Regions from separate parts of the Amycolatopsis methanolica 239 genome, predicted to be linked through region 1. Evidence: riboswitches for the same ligand, from Rfam matches in the RefSeq annotation. Region 1 holds a riboswitch; the other holds the start of a gene.
The links. A riboswitch is a leader RNA that binds a small molecule or an ion and turns the genes downstream of it on or off. The one in region 1 is predicted to bind S-adenosylhomocysteine.
Positions count from the first base shown of each region.

Region 1 (7,996 bases):
GCCGGGCCGCGGCGCGACCGCTCGACGGGCCGTCCGGGCCGCTGCGCCGGGCGTTCCTGGTACGGGATCGCGTAGGTGGCCAGGTGCTTGCGGACCGCGGCGCCGTCGGTGTTGCCCACGGGTGCCGCGTCGGGGGCGCGGCCCTCGAAGACCTCGGCCACGAACCGGGCGACCTCGGGAGGCGGCGGCAGCAGTTCGGTGCCGTAGTAGCGGACCACACTCAGCTCGTGCCCGGCCGTGGTCTCGATCGCGACCGCCCAGCCGTCGTGTTCGTTCCACACGAGGGCCGTGTCCTGGGCGGGGTGGTCGCGCAGCCGGTCGTCGAGCGCGAGGTAGGCGTACGCCGGCGGCGGGTCCAGGTGGGCGTAGTAGGCCTCGCCGCTGCAGCCCAGCTCCTCGGCGGTGGTGTTGACGTAACGACGCAGCCCGGAGGCCGCCGCGTGCTCGTATTCCAGATGCATCTCACGCCCCGTTGAGTGAGTAGTCGGCCGTGCAGCCGGACTACCACCTGTCCGGGTGACCAAAACCCTCAACCGAACACGCCGAGTCCCGTCGCCGCGTGAACCTCCAGCCGGACGAACTGCGCCTGCGGAACCGCCTCGACGGCGAAGTAGTTTCCGCGATGGGGATCGTCGACCGTGGTCGGCGCGAGCCAGGTGAAGCTCCACAGCGCCCGGGCAGCGGCCTCCACCGCCTCGTACGCCTCCCGCTCGGTGCCGCCCACGAGCGCGGCGACCTCGATCGTGCCGCTCGGCCGCCGCCGCGGCTCGCTGACCTCGATGTCCTCCTCCGACGGGAACGTGTGCCGCCGGATCTCGCCGGCCAGCTCGCGCACCATGTCCCGCGCATCGATCCCGTCCGCGCCGGATATTTCGGCGACGATCACGACCCGCGTGCTGGTGGCAGCGTGCGCCAGCTCCATCAGTTCGCGGATCTCGTCCTCGTCGAACCCGCCCTCCCGGCCGAGCGGTTCGAGCTCTTCGACCTCGATCTCCTCCGGCTCGGTGCCGAACGGGTCCCGCCCCCGCTTGACGAACATCGTCGCGAACGTGCCGTCCGGCAGCTCGGCGCGGTAGACCCGGCCGAAGGGCTGCCCGCCGATCTCGGTGACCTCCAGCAGCGCCGGGTCCAGCCCGATCACGTCCAGGTGCCCGAGCGCCACCCGCCGGATCGCCTGGATCCCGCTCTCGCTGGCCCGGGATCGGGACCGGGTCAGCAGCGTGGCGTCGTACGGTCTCGGCTGATCGCTGTCGGCCGGCCCGATGGAAAACCGCCACGCTCCCAGCGCGCCGATCAAGTGCCGACAGACCGTCACCGCGTCGCCGAGGCTGGGCGCAGTGAACCACAACTAGAGCTCCGCGACACGTCGGTGTCACGGAGCTCCTCGGAGATCATCACTCCGCGGGATCGTAGTCCAGGTTGGGGCGCAACCACTTCTCGATTTCCGGCTGCGGCAGTCCACGACGCCGGGCGTAGTCGGTCACCTGGTCGCGTCCGAGGCGCCCCACGGTGAAGTACCGGGACTCCGGGTGGGCGAAGATCAGCCCGCTCACACTGGCCGCCGGGGTCATCGCGAACGACTCCGTCAGCCCGAGGCCCAGGTCCGGCGCCTGGAGCAGGTCGAACAGCTCCCGCTTCTGGCTGTGGTCCGGGCTCGCCGGGTAGCCGAGCGCGGGCCGGATCCCGCGGAACCGCTCGGCGTGCAGGTCCGCCAGCGACGGCTGCGCGTCCGGCTCGAACCACTCCCGCCGAGCCTCCAGGTGGATGTACTCGGCGAACGCCTCCGCCAGCCGGTCGGCCAGGGCCTTCACCATGATCGCCCGGTAGTCGTCGTTCTGGGACTCGTAGTGGCGCGCCAGCTCCTCGGCCCCGTGCACGGTCACCGCGAACCCGCCGAGGTGGTCCCCCGCCGGGGCCACGTAGTCGGCGAGGCAGCGGTTCGCGCGACCGTCCGGTTTGGACGTCTGCTGGCGCAGCATCGGGAACCGCACGCCGTTTTCCAGCACGATGTCGTCGCCCTCGCTGTGCGCGGGCCAGAAACCGTAGGCGCCGCGGGCCTCCAGGAGCTCCTTCGCGACGATCTCGTCGAGCAGCGTGTTCGCGTCGTCGAACAGCTCGCGCGCCACCGGCTGCTCCAGGATCGCCGGGTACTTGCCCTTCAGCTCCCACGCGAGGAACAGGAACTGCCAGTCGATCATCTCGCGCAGCGCGGGTAGCCCCGGCGACACCGTGCGCACCCCGGTGAACGACGGCACGGGGAGGTCGTCGAAGGACACCCGCTCCGGGTTGGCCCGCGCCTGCTCCAGCGTGAGCATCGGGCGGCGCTGCTTGCCCGCGTGCTGCTCGCGCAGCCGCTCCTGCTCCGCGCGGTTCACCGTGTCCAGCGCGGCCGCGCGGTCGGGGTCGAGCAGGTCCGACACCACCCCGACGACCCGCGACGCGTCCAGCACGTGCACCGTCGTGTGGTCGTACGCCGGCGCGATCCGCACCGCCGTGTGCTGCCGGGACGTGGTCGCACCCCCGATCAGCAGCGGGATCTTCAGCCCGCGCCGCTGCATCTCCGTCGCGACCGACACCATCTCGTCCAGCGACGGGGTGATCAGCCCGGACAGGCCGATCGCGTCGGCGTTCTCGGCGACCGCGGTGTCCAGGATCTTCGCCGCGGGCACCATCACGCCGAGGTCGATCACCTCGTAGTTGTTGCAGCCCAGCACCACGCCGACGATGTTCTTGCCAATGTCGTGCACGTCGCCCTTCACGGTGGCGAGCACGATCTTGCCCTGGCCGCGCTCGGTGCTCACCTGGCCGGACCGGCGCAGCTCCTCCTTCTCCGCCTCCATGAACGGTTCGAGGTAGGCCACCGACCGCTTCATCACGCGCGCGCTCTTGACCACCTGCGGCAGGAACATCTTGCCCGAGCCGAACAGGTCGCCGACGGTCTTCATGCCGTCCATCAGCGGGCCCTCGATGACCTCCAGGGGCCGCGCGAAGTTCTGCCGCGCCTCTTCGGTGTCGTCCTCGATGTAGTCGACGATGCCGTGCACCAGCGCGTGCCGCAGCCGCTCGGCCACCGGCGCCTCGCGCCACGACAGATCCACCACCCGCTTGCGGCCCTGGCCGCGGACCGTCTCGGCGAACTCCACCAGCCGGTCGGTGGCGTCCTCGCGCCGGTCGAACAACACGTCCTCGACCAGTTCCAGCAGGTCGGCGGGGATGTCCTCGTAGACGGCGAGCTGGCCGGCGTTGACGATGCCCATGTCCAGCCCGGCGCGCACCGCGTGGAACAGGAACGCCGAGTGCATCGCCTCGCGCACGACGTCGTTGCCGCGGAAGGAGAACGACAGGTTCGAGATGCCGCCGCTGGTGCGCGCGCCCGGGCAGCGCTGCTTGATCAGCGGCAGCGCCTCGATGAACGCCTTGGCGTAGCCGTTGTGCTCGGCGATGCCGGTGGCGACGGCCAGCACGTTGGGGTCGAACACGATGTCCTCGGGCGGGAACCCGGCCTCGCGCGTGAGCAGGTCGTAGGCGCGGGCGCAGATCTCCACCTTGCGCTCGGTGGTGTCGGCCTGGCCCTTCTCGTCGAAGGCCATCACGACGACACCGGCGCCGTAGTCGCGGATACGGCGGGCCTGGCGCAGGAACTGCTCCTCGCCCTCCTTCAGGCTGATCGAGTTGACCACGCCCTTGCCCTGCACGCACTTGAGCCCGGCCTCCAGCACGCTCCACCGCGAGCTGTCGACCATGATCGGGATGCGGGCCACCTCCGGCTCGGTGGCGATCAGGTTGAGGAACGTCGTCATCGCGTGCTCGGAGTCGAGCAGGTCGGCGTCCATGTTGACGTCGAGCAGGTTGGCGCCGCCGCGGACCTGGTCCAGTGCGACGTCGACGGCGGCCTGGTAGTCGCCGGACTCGATCAGCCGCCGGAACTTGGCCGAGCCGGTGACGTTGGTGCGCTCGCCGATCATCACGAACCCGGTGTCGGCGCCGATCTCGAACGGCTCCAGCCCGCTGAACCGGGTGTGGGTGCGCGGCGGCGGGACCTCGCGCGGAGCCGCTCCGGAGACCGCCTGGGCGATCTTGGCGATGTGCGCGGGGCCGGTGCCGCAGCAGCCGCCGACGATGTTGACCAGGCCGCTGCCCGCGAACTCGCCCAGCATGCGGGCGGTCTCGTCCGGAGTCTGGTCGTAGCCGCCGAACGCGTTGGGCAGGCCGGCGTTGGGGTGGCAGGCGACGTAGGTGCCCGCCAGCCGGGACAGCTGCTCGACGTGCGGGCGCATCTCCTCCGCGCCCAGCGAGCAGTTCACGCCCACGACCAGCGGGCGGGCGTGCTCGATCGCGCTCCAGAACGCCTCGACGGTCTGGCCGGACAGGGTGCGCCCGGACAGGTCGACGATGGTCACCGAGATCCACAGCGGCAGGTGCGGGGCGACGTCACGGGCCGCGGCGATGGCGGCCTTCGCGTTCAGGGTGTCGAAGATCGTCTCGATGAGCAGCAGGTCGACGCCGCCCTCAGCGAGCGCGGCGATCTGCTCGGCGTAGGCGTCGCGGACCTCGTCGAAGGTGACCGCGCGGTAGGCGGGCTCGTCGACCTTCGGCGACAGAGACAGGGTGACGTTGAGCGGCCCGATGGAGCCGGCGACGAACCTGCCGCCTGCTTCGTCGGCGGCCTGGCGGGCCAGCTGGGCGCCGCGCACGTTCATCTCGCGGACGAGGTGCTGCAGGCCGTAGTCGGCCTGGCCGATGCTGGTCGCGGTGAACGTGTTGGTCGTGGTGATGTCCGCGCCCGCGGCGAGGTACTGCCGGTGCACGTCGAGGATCAGATCGGGGCGCGTGAGGTTGAGCAGGTCCGGGTCGCCGGTGACGTCCCGCGGGTGGTCGCCGATCAGGTCGCCGCGGTAGTCGGCCGGGGTGAGGCCCGCGCCCTGCAGCATCGTGCCCCAGGCGCCGTCGAGCACGGCAACCCGGTCGCTCAGGATTTCCCGCAGAGCCTTCGTCGTTTCCACCGGCGCCCTCCCAACTGTCGGGAGGCGCCCTTGTTGCGGTTCACGGGGGCCGAGCGTGGCGGACCTGGGTCCGTTGCAGCGCCTCTCGGCCTGGCGAACACAGTACTGGACGCCCCGCGGCGGCACCAAAACTGTTCCCGCGATGTGGACCCCGGCCGTCAGCGGAGGGCGACGCGCGCCAGGTTCGCGGCCACCGGTTCGGCTTCGCCGGTGTTCTGGCTCGCCGCCGCGGTGAGGACGTCCCGGTGCTGGTACCCGGGGTGGAAGCCGGCCCGATCGAGGACCGACCGGGCACACAGAACGGCGGGCCGGCTTCCCCAAGCCGGCCCGCCGTCGGAGACCGCCTGCCCAGTGGCCCCGACCGGCCGGGCATCGACCTCCCGCGGGCACCATCCCCCGACGGAACCCGCTTCCCCGCCGTGCGGTGCCCCGAGCACCCGCACGTGCTCCTCCAGTATGCGCCCGGGAAGACCGTCCGGGGCAAGGACAAAGTCCTCAAAGTGAGGACTTTGTGCCCATTGCCGTCCACAGTGGATCTTTCCCGCTACGCTCGGGGCCATGCGCGCGTTCGTGGTCACCGCTCCCGGCGAGGGCGCCGTGGTCGAGGTCGAGCCGCCGTTCCCCGCGCCAGGTGAGGTCGTCGTCGCCGTGGCGCGGGCCGGGATCTGCGGCACGGACGCGGAGTTCTTCGACGGCAGCATGCCTTATCTGCACGACGCGCACGCCCGGTATCCCATGCGGCTGGGCCACGAGTGGTGCGGCACGGTCGTGGCATCCGGCGACGGCGTCGACCCGGCCTGGCTCGGCAGGCGGGTCACCGGGGACACGATGCTCGGGTGCCGCACCTGCCGCCGGTGCCGCAGCGGCCGCCAGCACCTGTGCGAGAACCGCACCGAAATCGGGATTCGCGGCGGGCGGCCGGGCGCGCTGGCGGAGCGCCTGGCCGTGCCGGTGACCGCGCTGCACTCGTTGCCGGACGCGGTCGGGGCCGCCGCGGGCGCGATGGTCGAGCCGGGCGGCAACGCGCTGCGGGCGGTGCGCGGCGCGGATCCGCGTCCCGGCGACCGGGTGCTCGTCCTCGGCCCGGGCACGATCGGCCTGCTGTGCGCGATGTTCGCCCGCGCGGCCGGCGCGGAGGTGCACCTGCTGGGCGCCACCGCCGCGTCGCTGGAGTTCGCCCGCTCGCTCGGTTTCCGCCACGCCTGGTCCCCGGACTGCTTGCCGGAGCTGCCGTTCGACGCGGTGATCGACGCTTCCGGGGCGCCGGAACTCCCCGCCAGGGCGGTGGAACTGGTCGAACCGGGCGGCCGGGTCGTCTTCATCGGCCTGGCCGGGCGGCCCAGCCTGCTCGACACGCGCCTGCTGGCGTTGAAGGACGTCACCGCGGTCGGCGTGCTGTCGGCCTCCCCCGGCCTGGCCGGGACGATCGAGCAGTACGCGAGCGGCGCGGTCGACCCGGTGCCGCTGGTCGCCGCCACCGTCGGGCTCGGCGAGGTGGCCGCCGTACTCGCCGGTGACCGGCCCGCGGGCGGCGCGCCGAAGATCCACGTCGACCCCCGGCGCTGACCTCAGGCGTGCGCGCCGACGGTCACCGGGCCGATCGTCAGCCGCGGCTCCCGGCCGAGGACCTCCCCCAACAGGGCTACCTGTTCGTCCAGCTCGCGCCGGTGCGCGGCGTTCAGCGTCGTGAACGGTTCGACGGTGAGGTGGACCGCCCGGCCGGAGCGGCGCTGGTGCCACAGCCCGCCGACCACGCCGTCGACGAGCAGCACCGGGAAGTTGCCCGCCTGCCCGCGGGCGAGGCACCGGTGCGCGGCGACACCGGGGAAGAGCAGTTCCCGCGGGAAGCTGCCGACGACGTGCGCGTCGAACAACGGCAGCAGCCGCAGCGCGGGCGGTGTCCGGCTGCCGGGCAGGGTGTCGTCGGCGTTCAGCCACATGCACTCGCCGTCGAGGTCGACCGGGCGCAGGCCGGCGCGGGCGAACAGCGCCGACGCCCACTCCACCGGAGCGGCCAGCCAGCGCGCGAAGTGCTGGGGCGTGGCCGGCCCGTAGGCGTGCAGGTAGCGGGCGAGCACGCCGGTCAGCGCGGTTTCGGTCTCCTCCGGCCGGAACCCGGGCAGCCACCGGCGCGGGCTGGTGTAGGTGACCTGCCGCCCGCGGTCCCGGCCGAAGCACAGCGCGCCCCGGTGCGCGGCCGTCGCCAGTGCCTGGCGCCAGCGCGGCCAGAACCCCTGGAACGCCGGCATGACGAGGTCGCCGGCCCACGGGCCGACGCGGGCGACGACCGCCTCGGTGAGTTCGTCGGCGGTCAGTTCGGCGTCGGTGAGCGCGTCCGCGACGGCCTCCACGACCTGGTCGGTCTGCTCGTCGGTGAGCCGCACCGCGGACGGCATGGTCGAACGCCGCGGGACCGCGGGAAGCGCACCGGTCCACAGCGCCAGGTCCTGAGCCGGCAGCAGGTGGACAGTGCCGCGCGGGCCGAACGTGCGGATCAGCGTGTGATCGGCGACCGCGTCCCGGACGTCGTCCGCGGTGCCGCCGGTGCGCAGGGCGACCGACAGCTCGGCGGCGGTGCGGACCTGGGCGTGCGCGCCGCACATCGCGGCGACGGTGTCCGCCTGTCCCGCCCCGGGGCGGGACAGGAAGTGCCGGCCGAGCCGGCGGGCTCGGACGGCGGTCCACGAAACGCGGGCGGTCATGATCGGAACGCTAGACCGCAAAGCGGTCAGAAACCGTCCTCGATGGCGTCGACCAGGCCCCAGTCCAGCGCTGTCACCGCGCTCAGGGGCCGCCCCGACAGCGCCGGCCACAGCGTGCGCCACCGGCCGATCCGGCGCGGCACGCTCACCGTGCCGCCCGCGCCGGGGATCAGGCCCATCGCGGCCTCCGGCAGCCGGAACACCGTGTTCGCGTGCGCCACCACACGGCCCGCGAACGCCGCCAGCTCGATGCCCGCGCCGACGCACGCCCCGTGCACGCGCACCTCCGCG
Region 1 is NZ_CP009110.1:2,924,689-2,932,684, reverse strand. Features, by position in the region: gene AMETH_RS14020 (DUF6292 family protein) at 1-461, opposite strand, end outside; gene AMETH_RS14015 (hypothetical protein) at 530-1,348, opposite strand; gene metH (methionine synthase) at 1,395-5,003, opposite strand; S-adenosyl-L-homocysteine riboswitch at 5,019-5,096, opposite strand; gene AMETH_RS14000 (zinc-dependent alcohol dehydrogenase) at 5,562-6,569, shown strand; gene AMETH_RS13995 (winged helix DNA-binding domain-containing protein) at 6,572-7,705, opposite strand; gene AMETH_RS13990 (enoyl-CoA hydratase/isomerase family protein) at 7,732-7,996, opposite strand, start outside.

Region 2 (7,996 bases), 1.5 Mb from region 1:
GGTGCCGCCCAGCGTCTGGCTGAGCAACAGCACGAGCCCGAACGACAGCACCGCCCCGGCGAACGCCCCCGCGGACAACGACACCACTCCCCCGCCGACGCCGAGCACCACGACCAGCACGGCACCGGTCGACGCGCCCGAGGACACCCCGAGCACGAACGGGTCGGCGAGCGGGTTGCGCAGCAGCGACTGCATGACCGCCCCGCACACCGCCAGGCCCGCCCCGCACACGGCGGCCAGCAGGGCGCGCGGGATCCGCAGGTGCCACACGATTCCGTCGCGCACCGGCGAGAGCACCGGCTCCCCGAAGCCGAGGTGGGCCAGGACGGTCGCGTAGACATCGCCGACGCTGATCCCGGCCGGGCCGATCGTCACCGCGACGGCCACCGACACCACGAGCAGCGCGAGACCACCGGCGCACAGCGGCAGGACTCGCGCGGTGCGCGTCACCTGGCGAACCCGAACCCGCGCAGCGCCGCGGCGACCTGCTCGGCGCCGTCCACGGTACGCAGTGTCGGATTCATCGCCTGCCCGGACAACAGCACGTACCGCTTGTTCCGCACGGCAGCCAGGTCGCGGGTCACCGGGTGCGACTCCAGGAACGCGATCTTGGCGGCGGCGTTCTCCGCGGTCTGCGAACGGCGGGTCAGGTCGCCGAGGACGATCACGTCCGGGTCGCGTTCGGCGACCGTCTCCCAGTTGATCTGCGGCCACTCCTCGCGCGTGTCGTCGAAGACGTTGCGGGCGCCCACGGTCGTCGTGATGATGCCGGGCGCGCCGCAGCAACCCGCCAGGTAGGGGGCTTCGGAGTTGGCGAACCAGAACATCAGCCGGGCGTTCGCGCCGGCGCCCGCGACCGCGCGCATCCGTTCCTGCAGGCTGGTCACCAGCTGCTCGCCGCGGTCCTCGACGCCGAAGATCCGCGCGAGGTCCCGGATCTCGGTGTAGACGGCGTCCATGGTCAGAGTCTCGGTGCGCGTGCCGTCGCCGCCGCCGCTGGTGTCCTTGGCGCACTCGGTCGGCGACAGGTAGGCGGGCACCCCGAGCTGCTCGAACTGCTCGCGGGTCGCGACGCCGCCCTTGCCGAGGATGGCGCCGAACGAGGCGGCGACGAAGTCCGGCTCGGCGGCGAGCACGGTCTCGAACGACGGGTAGTTCTCGGCGAGCCGGGGCACCTTCGCGTTGTCCGCGGCCAGGTGCGGCAGCACGGGATCGGTCCAGGTGGCGGTGCCTGCCATGCGGTCGGCCAGGCCGAGGGACAGCATGATCTCCGCCGCGCCCTGGTTGAGCGCGACCGCCCGCCGCGGCGGTTCCGCCACGCGGACCTGGTGGCCGCAGTTGTCGACGGCCACGGCGGCGGTGTCTCCGGAGGGGGTGGCGCTCGCACACCCCGTCAGCGTCAGCACGGCGGCGAGCAGCGAGAAGGTCATCGATCGGCGCACAGCGGCCCCTAGCGTCGAGGGCTCATGCGCGGAGCCCGGTCCGGCGGTCTCCCCCGTGGCGGGGGTGCCAGCAGGTCTTCGGACTCGGGGTCGTCCGGGCGGAACGCCTTCCCGGACCGCGTGGTCCAGTGGCCGTTGTCCCGCCCGTCGCCGCTCACCGCTGCGCGTCAGTTCCGGATTCGCACCGGATTCCCTGGCCCCTCGCGGGGCACGACTGGCGCGCTCACGCTAGCACGACGACCCCGTCCCCGGCCCCGACCGTGCCCGGTTCCACAGTGGCCCCGTAGGCGCCGAGGCACGTGTCGTGCTCGCGGCCGATGCGGCGCAGGACGGCCGGTGCGCGACGGCCGGTGCGCGGATCGACGTTGACGACGACGCAGCGCCGGTCGCGGCGGTCGACCCGGATGCGGGTGGTGCCGATGCGGAGCGTGCGGCCGATCCAGTCCTCCTCGGGCACGTCGGTGTCGATCAGAGGAGGTTGGGGCGGAAGCGCAGCGGCTCGGCACCGGCGCTGCGGGTGGTGATCAGGGACAACGGCGCGCTGTCGAACGTGCCACGGTCCAGTTTCTGGACGCGCGCGGCGCCCAGTTCCGCGGCGAGCGCGGGATCGGTGACGTCGTGCAGCCTGCCGTCCGGGGTGCGAACCTGGGACTCGCCGACGACCTGGTAGCGGACGAGGTCGTTGCGCCTGCGGATGGTGAGCCAGGGGAAGCCGTTCGACTCCTGGCCCGGCCGGACGAACGCCCAGCGCCGGTCACCGTCGAGGCCGTGCCAGGAGACGGCGGCCTCGTCCAGCGGTTGCGCGGCCATGGACTTGACGGGGTAGCGGAAGATCGCGGCGAGGTGTCCGACGAGCATCTGCGCCTCCTCGGGTGAGAAGGCGCCCTTGCTGCAGGAGACGGTGCCGAGCGTGGCGGGCCGGGCCCGTCGCAGCGCCCCTCGGCACCGCCTGCGAAGGTAGCACTTCTAGCTCCAGGCCTGCCAGGCCAGTGTCACGGCCAGGCCCATGCCCGCCAGCGCGATCGCCACCCGGAGCGGGGCCGCGGGCAGGCGGCGGACCACCGCGGGGCCCACGAAGGAGCCGGCGACCAGACCGAGGCACAGGGCCGCCGCCGCGGGCCAGAGCACCGAGCCGGTGAACGCGAACACCACGGCGGCCACCAGGTTGGCCGCGCCGGTCACGATGTTCTTCGCCGCGTTCGTCCTGGCCAGCGGCTGCGCCCAGGCGGCGGACAGCAGCGCCAGCATGATCACCCCGGCCGCCGCGCCGAAGTACCCGCCGTAGATCGCGACCAGGAACGCGCCCGTCGCAGTGCCCGCGGTGAGCCCGCCGTCGCCGCGGCCGGCGCGTTCGGCCAGCCGCGGGGAGAACAGCAACAGCACCGACGCGCCGCCGATGAGGAACGGGACGATGTAGGCGAACGTGTCCTCGGGGGTGAGCAGCAGCAACGCGCTGCCCGCCGCGCCGCCGACCGCGGTGATCGCGCACAACCGCAGCAACCGGGCGCGCTGCCCGCGCAACTCGGGACGCGAACCGGCCGCCGAGCCGACCGTGTTGCCCATCAACGCGACGGTGTTGGTCACGTTCGCGGTGACCGGCGGCACACCGATCGCCAGCAGCGCCGGATAGGACACCAGCGAGGCGAGCCCGGCGATCGACCCCGTCAGCCCCGCCCCGACACCGGCCACCACGAGGAACAGCAGTTGCCACGGGCCGAGGGTGAGCGGCGGATCAGCGGGCACGTTACCGCAATTTACCGCAAGAGCAAACGTTTTCCCGGCTCACGAGACGAACCCCACTCCTCCACTGTGGAGTCAGAGTGCGGTGTCCAGAAGGGACTCCGCCGCCGTCAGGGCCGGCGCGCGGTGACAAGCCAGGTGGCCGCGCCGAGCAGCACACCGTCGGGCGTCTCGTGCGGGACGAGCGCCTCGGTCAGCGCGGCGACCGCCCGCTCGACCGTCTCCGCCGGGTAGCGCTCGAAGATCGCCCGCAGCATCGCGCCGTGGCGCAGGAAGTCGGCCGCTGCCGCCGCGTCGGCGCCGAGCCGGACCGGCGCCCGGACCTCGTCCACGGCGATGCCGGTCAGCCCCGCACCGGTCAGCAGCTCGCGCAGGTAGCCCGGCCGGGCGAACGAGAACGGTCCGGGGCCGGGCGGGGCGGCGCCGGTCGTGTCGACGTGCGGGGCGATCGCGTCCAGCGCCAGCACCCGGTGCTCGTTCTCGCGCAGGTCCTGCCAGCACAGGAACGCCAGCCGCCCGCCCGGCCGCAGCGCCCGCGTGACGTTGGTGAAGGCGGCGAGCGGGTCGTCGAAGAACATCACGCCGAACCGGCTGAGCGCGACGTCGAACGAGCCCGCGCCGAAGTCGTGGACCTGCACGTCGGCCTGCTCGAACCGCACCCCGTCGAGCCCGGCGGCGCGCTCCCGCGCCACGGCGAGCATCGGGCCGGACAGGTCCGCGCCGAGGACGGCCGCGCCCCGCCCGGCCGCGAGCAGCGTCGTGGTGCCGCAGCCGCAGCCGATGTCGAGGACCCGCTCGCCCGGCTCGATGCGGGCGGCGTCGAGGAGGTGCGGGGTCAGGTGCGCGAGCATCGCGTCGTAGTGCTCGGCGTGGCCGGCCCAATAGCGGCCGGTGTCGCCGTTCCAGTCGCGTGCCTCGTCCTCGTTCGCCATGCGGTCACGTTAGCCCGCGCCGCCTCGTCCGGTGGGTGAGACGAAAGGAGGCGTGTCAGGTGAACGTCGTGTTGTGGATCTGCCAGGGGCTGCTCGCGGCGCTGTTCCTGGTGTCCGGATCGCTCAAGTCCACCCAGTCGAAGCAGCGGATGCTCGACACCGGCCAGACCGGGGTGGTGTTCTTCCCGCTGCCCGTCATCCGGGTGGTCGCCGCCGCGGAACTGGCCGCGGTGCTCGGGCTGGTCCTGCCCGGGGCGACCGGCATCGCGCCCGTGCTCACCCCGGCCGCCGCGATCGGGCTCGCCGTCGTGATGACCGGGGCGGCGATCAGCCACGCGAAGCTGGGCGAGTACCGCACGAGCGCCCTCAACCTGCTGGTGCTGGCGGTCTGCGTGTTCGTGGCGGTGGGGCGGCTGGCGGGGTAGGTAACCTGCCGGTATGGCCTACTCGCGCCCCGCCGCGCCGGACGATCTGCGTCCGCTCGAGGTGTTCGGCAACTCGGCGCGCTTCCTCCACGGCGAGGATCACTTCGGCACGCCCTGGTCGGCCCGCAGTTGGCTGGCCGAGCACGAACTGGGTGAGCTGACGCTGGACGAGCGGGATCTGGCGCGGCTGGCCCGGTTCCGCGAGACGCTGCGCGACCACCTGGACGGCGTGGACGTCGCCGCCGAGCTGAACGAGTTCGCGGCCGCGACGGTCGGCGGTCCGCGCTGGCCGGGCCCCGCGCTGGCCCCGGCGGGCGAGGGCGTTGACGGCCTCATCGCGCGGCTGCTCGACGTGCTGTTCCGCGCCGAGGTGACCGGCCGTGCACGGCGGCTGAAGCCGTGCCGCGCGCCGGAGTGCCGGTGGCTGTTCTACGACCGCTCCCCAGCCGGCAACAGCGTCTGGTGCAGCATGGACATCTGCGGGGCGCGGCACAAGATGCGGGCCTACCGGTCCCGCGCCTGATCAGCCCAGCCGCAGCCGCTCCCCCAGCTTCGCGATGTAGGCCGCGACCTGATCGGCGTCCCGGTCCGGCAGTCCGAACAGCACCTCGGTGACCCCGAGCGACCGCCAGTGCGCGAGCACCTCCGCGTCCGGCCGCCCGGCCAGCGCGACCACCCGCGGCTCGCCCGCCCGGCCCGCGTCCTGCCAGATCTTGCGCAGCAGCCGCACCTTGTCGTCCAGCTCGTGGTCCCTGGGCGTGGTCAGCCAGCCGTCGGCGGAGCGCGCGATCCAGGCGAACGTCCGCTCGGTGCCGCCCGCGCCGATCACCACCGGCACGTCGCCGGCCGGCTTCGGCCATGCCCACGAGGGACCGAACCGGACGTGGGCGCCCTCGTAGGCGGCCTCCTCGTCGGTCCACAGCGCCCGCATCGCCTCCAGGTACTCGCGCACCACCGCGCGCCGCTGCCCTGCCGGGACGCCGTGGTCGGTCAGCTCGTCGACGTTCCACCCGAACCCGGCGCCGAGCACGACCCGGCCGCCGGACAGGTGGTCGAGCGAGGCGATCGTCTTGGCCAGGGTGATCGGGTCGTGCTCGGCGGGCAGCGCGACCGCGGTCGACAGGGTGATCCGCGTTGTCACCGAGGCCGCCGTGGCGAGCGCGACCCACGGGTCCAGGGTGCGCAGGTACCGGTCGTCGGGCAGCTCGGCGGTGCCGGTGCCCGGGTGCGCCGCCTCCCGCCGGACCGGGATGTGCGTGTGCTCCGGCACCGCGAACGAGTCGAACCCGGCGTCTTCGGCCGCCTTCGCCGCCGCGGCCGGCGTGATCCCGCGGTCACTGGTGAACAGCACGACCCCGAACCGCACGACAGCCTCCCGTCTCCGATTACTAGAACACGTTCTAGTAAAGCACGGCATAGACTCGCGGGACGAGGAAGGGGAAGCGGATGGGGATTGTGACACCCGGGTTCCAGGGCCGGGCGCGGTCGGCGGACGACAAGCTGCCGCCGGGGCAGTACCTGGTGGAGGACTTCCCCGTCCTCTCCGCCGGGCCGGCGCCCCGGGTGCGGCTGGAGAACTGGCGCTTCACGGTCACCACCGAGACCGGGCAGAAGCACGAGTGGACGTGGGCGGACCTCAAGACGCTGCCGTCGGAGACGCCGACGGTGGACATCCACTGCGTGACGCGGTGGTCGAAGTTCGGCACCAGCTGGCGCGGCGTCTCGCTGGACACCCTGCTGGCGGACGTGGACACCGCCGCCGACTACGTGATGGCCGAATCCCACGGCGGGTACACGACCAACCTGCCGCTGGAGGACCTGCTCGACGGCCAGGCGTGGATCGCCTACGAGTTCGAGGGCGAGGACCTGCCCGCCGAGCACGGCGGCCCGGCCCGGCTGCTGGTGCCGCACCTGTACTTCTGGAAGTCGGCGAAGTGGGTCAAGGGCCTGCGGCTGATGCTGGACGACGACCTGGGCTTCTGGGAGGCCGCAGGCTACCACAGCTACGGCGACCCGTGGCGCGAGCAGCGCTACCAGGGGGACTGACGTGGTCCAGGGCAAACTGGCGTGGCGAGTGGGACGGCTCGCCGAGGTCCGCGACGAGACGCCCACCGCGCGCACGCTCGTGCTGGACGTGCCCGGCTGGCCAGGGCATCTGGCCGGGCAGCACGTCGACGTCCGGCTCACCGCCGAGGACGGCTACAGCACCACGCGCACGTACTCGATCGCCGCGCCCGCAGACGGCGAGCGCGTCGAGATCACCGTGCAGCGGGTGCCCGGCGGCGAGGTGTCGCCGTTCCTGACCGAGGTGTTCGCGCCCGGCGACCCCGTCGAGCTGCGCGGCCCGGTAGGCGGCTGGTTCGTGTGGCGGCCGGCGTCACGCGATCCGGTGCTGCTGGTCGCGGGCGGCGCCGGGATCGTGCCGCTGATGGCGATGGTCCGCGCCCGGCGCCAGGCGGGCAGCAGGACGCCGTTCAAGCTGCTGTACTCGGTACGCACCCCGGAGGACGTGTACTACGCAGGCGAGTTGCGCCGCCCGGAGGCCGGGCTGGACGTCACGTTCGTCTACTCGCGCAAGGGCCCGGCGGACTGGCCGGGCGAGCCGCACCGGATCGGGGTGGCCGACGTCAACAACGCCGGCTGGCCCGCGGAGTTCGCGCCGCAGTGCTTCGTGTGCGGGCCCACCGGGTTCGTCGAGGCGGTGGCCAACATACTCGTCGCGCTCGGCCACGCCCCGCGGCGCGTCAAGACCGAACGCTTCGGGCCCAGCGGGAGCTGACATGAGCGAGCCCTTCGAAGACGGCAACGTCCTGGCCGGCCCGGCCGGCGAGATCTTCGCCGTGGACATCACCGCCGCCACGACCCGCTGCGTGGCCTGCGGCCGCGTCGACGCGGTCGCGTCGCTGCGCGTCTACCGGCACGCGCCGGGCCTGGTGGCCCGCTGCGCCGGCTGCGACGCCGTGGTGCTGAAGCTGGTGCGCGGCCCGGACGCGGCGTGGCTGGACCTCACCGGGACGTCCAGCCTGCGGGTGCCGCTGCCCGGAGCCTGATGGGCGCGTGTGCCGGGAGTCGCGGCCGGCTCCCGGCGCACGCTCGCGACCACCGTCAGGACAGCAGCGGCCTGCCCAGCGGCGGGAAGGGTTTGCGGGCTCCCATCGCGGTGAGCCCGACGTTGACGAAGGCGTAGAACCCCAGCGCGGCGAACGCCAGGACCACGTACCCGGAGAACTTGAACAGGGACGCGTCGCCCACGTGCAGCGCCGTCGCGCCCAGTGCCAGCGCGGCCACCACGAGCCCGACGATCAGCGGGTAGACCGCAGGCAACCGCAGGCACGGCACCAGGAGGAACACGAACAGGCACGCCCAGCAGATGAAGAACATCTCCTGCGTCTGGACCGCCACCTCGGGCCGCAGCCCGAACCAGTTGTGCGTCAGGCCGAGCAGCAACCCGCCCAGA
Region 2 is NZ_CP009110.1:4,441,120-4,449,115, forward strand. Features, by position in the region: gene AMETH_RS21555 (FecCD family ABC transporter permease) at 1-450, opposite strand, end outside; gene AMETH_RS21560 (ABC transporter substrate-binding protein) at 447-1,430, opposite strand; cobalamin riboswitch at 1,495-1,676, opposite strand; gene AMETH_RS40580 (MOSC domain-containing protein) at 1,666-1,899, opposite strand; gene AMETH_RS40585 (MOSC N-terminal beta barrel domain-containing protein) at 1,911-2,300, opposite strand; S-adenosyl-L-homocysteine riboswitch at 2,314-2,389, opposite strand; gene AMETH_RS21575 (sulfite exporter TauE/SafE family protein) at 2,409-3,185, opposite strand; gene AMETH_RS21580 (class I SAM-dependent methyltransferase) at 3,293-4,114, opposite strand; gene AMETH_RS21585 (DoxX family protein) at 4,174-4,539, shown strand; gene AMETH_RS21590 (CGNR zinc finger domain-containing protein) at 4,553-5,062, shown strand; gene AMETH_RS21595 (LLM class F420-dependent oxidoreductase) at 5,063-5,905, opposite strand; gene AMETH_RS21600 (sulfite oxidase-like oxidoreductase) at 5,986-6,585, shown strand; gene AMETH_RS21605 (ferredoxin reductase) at 6,587-7,318, shown strand; gene AMETH_RS21610 (DUF6510 family protein) at 7,320-7,589, shown strand; gene AMETH_RS21615 (GPR1/FUN34/YaaH family transporter) at 7,645-7,996, opposite strand, start outside.
Region 2: another riboswitch for S-adenosylhomocysteine. It lies ahead of AMETH_RS40585 (MOSC N-terminal beta barrel domain-containing protein); the one in region 1 lies ahead of metH (methionine synthase).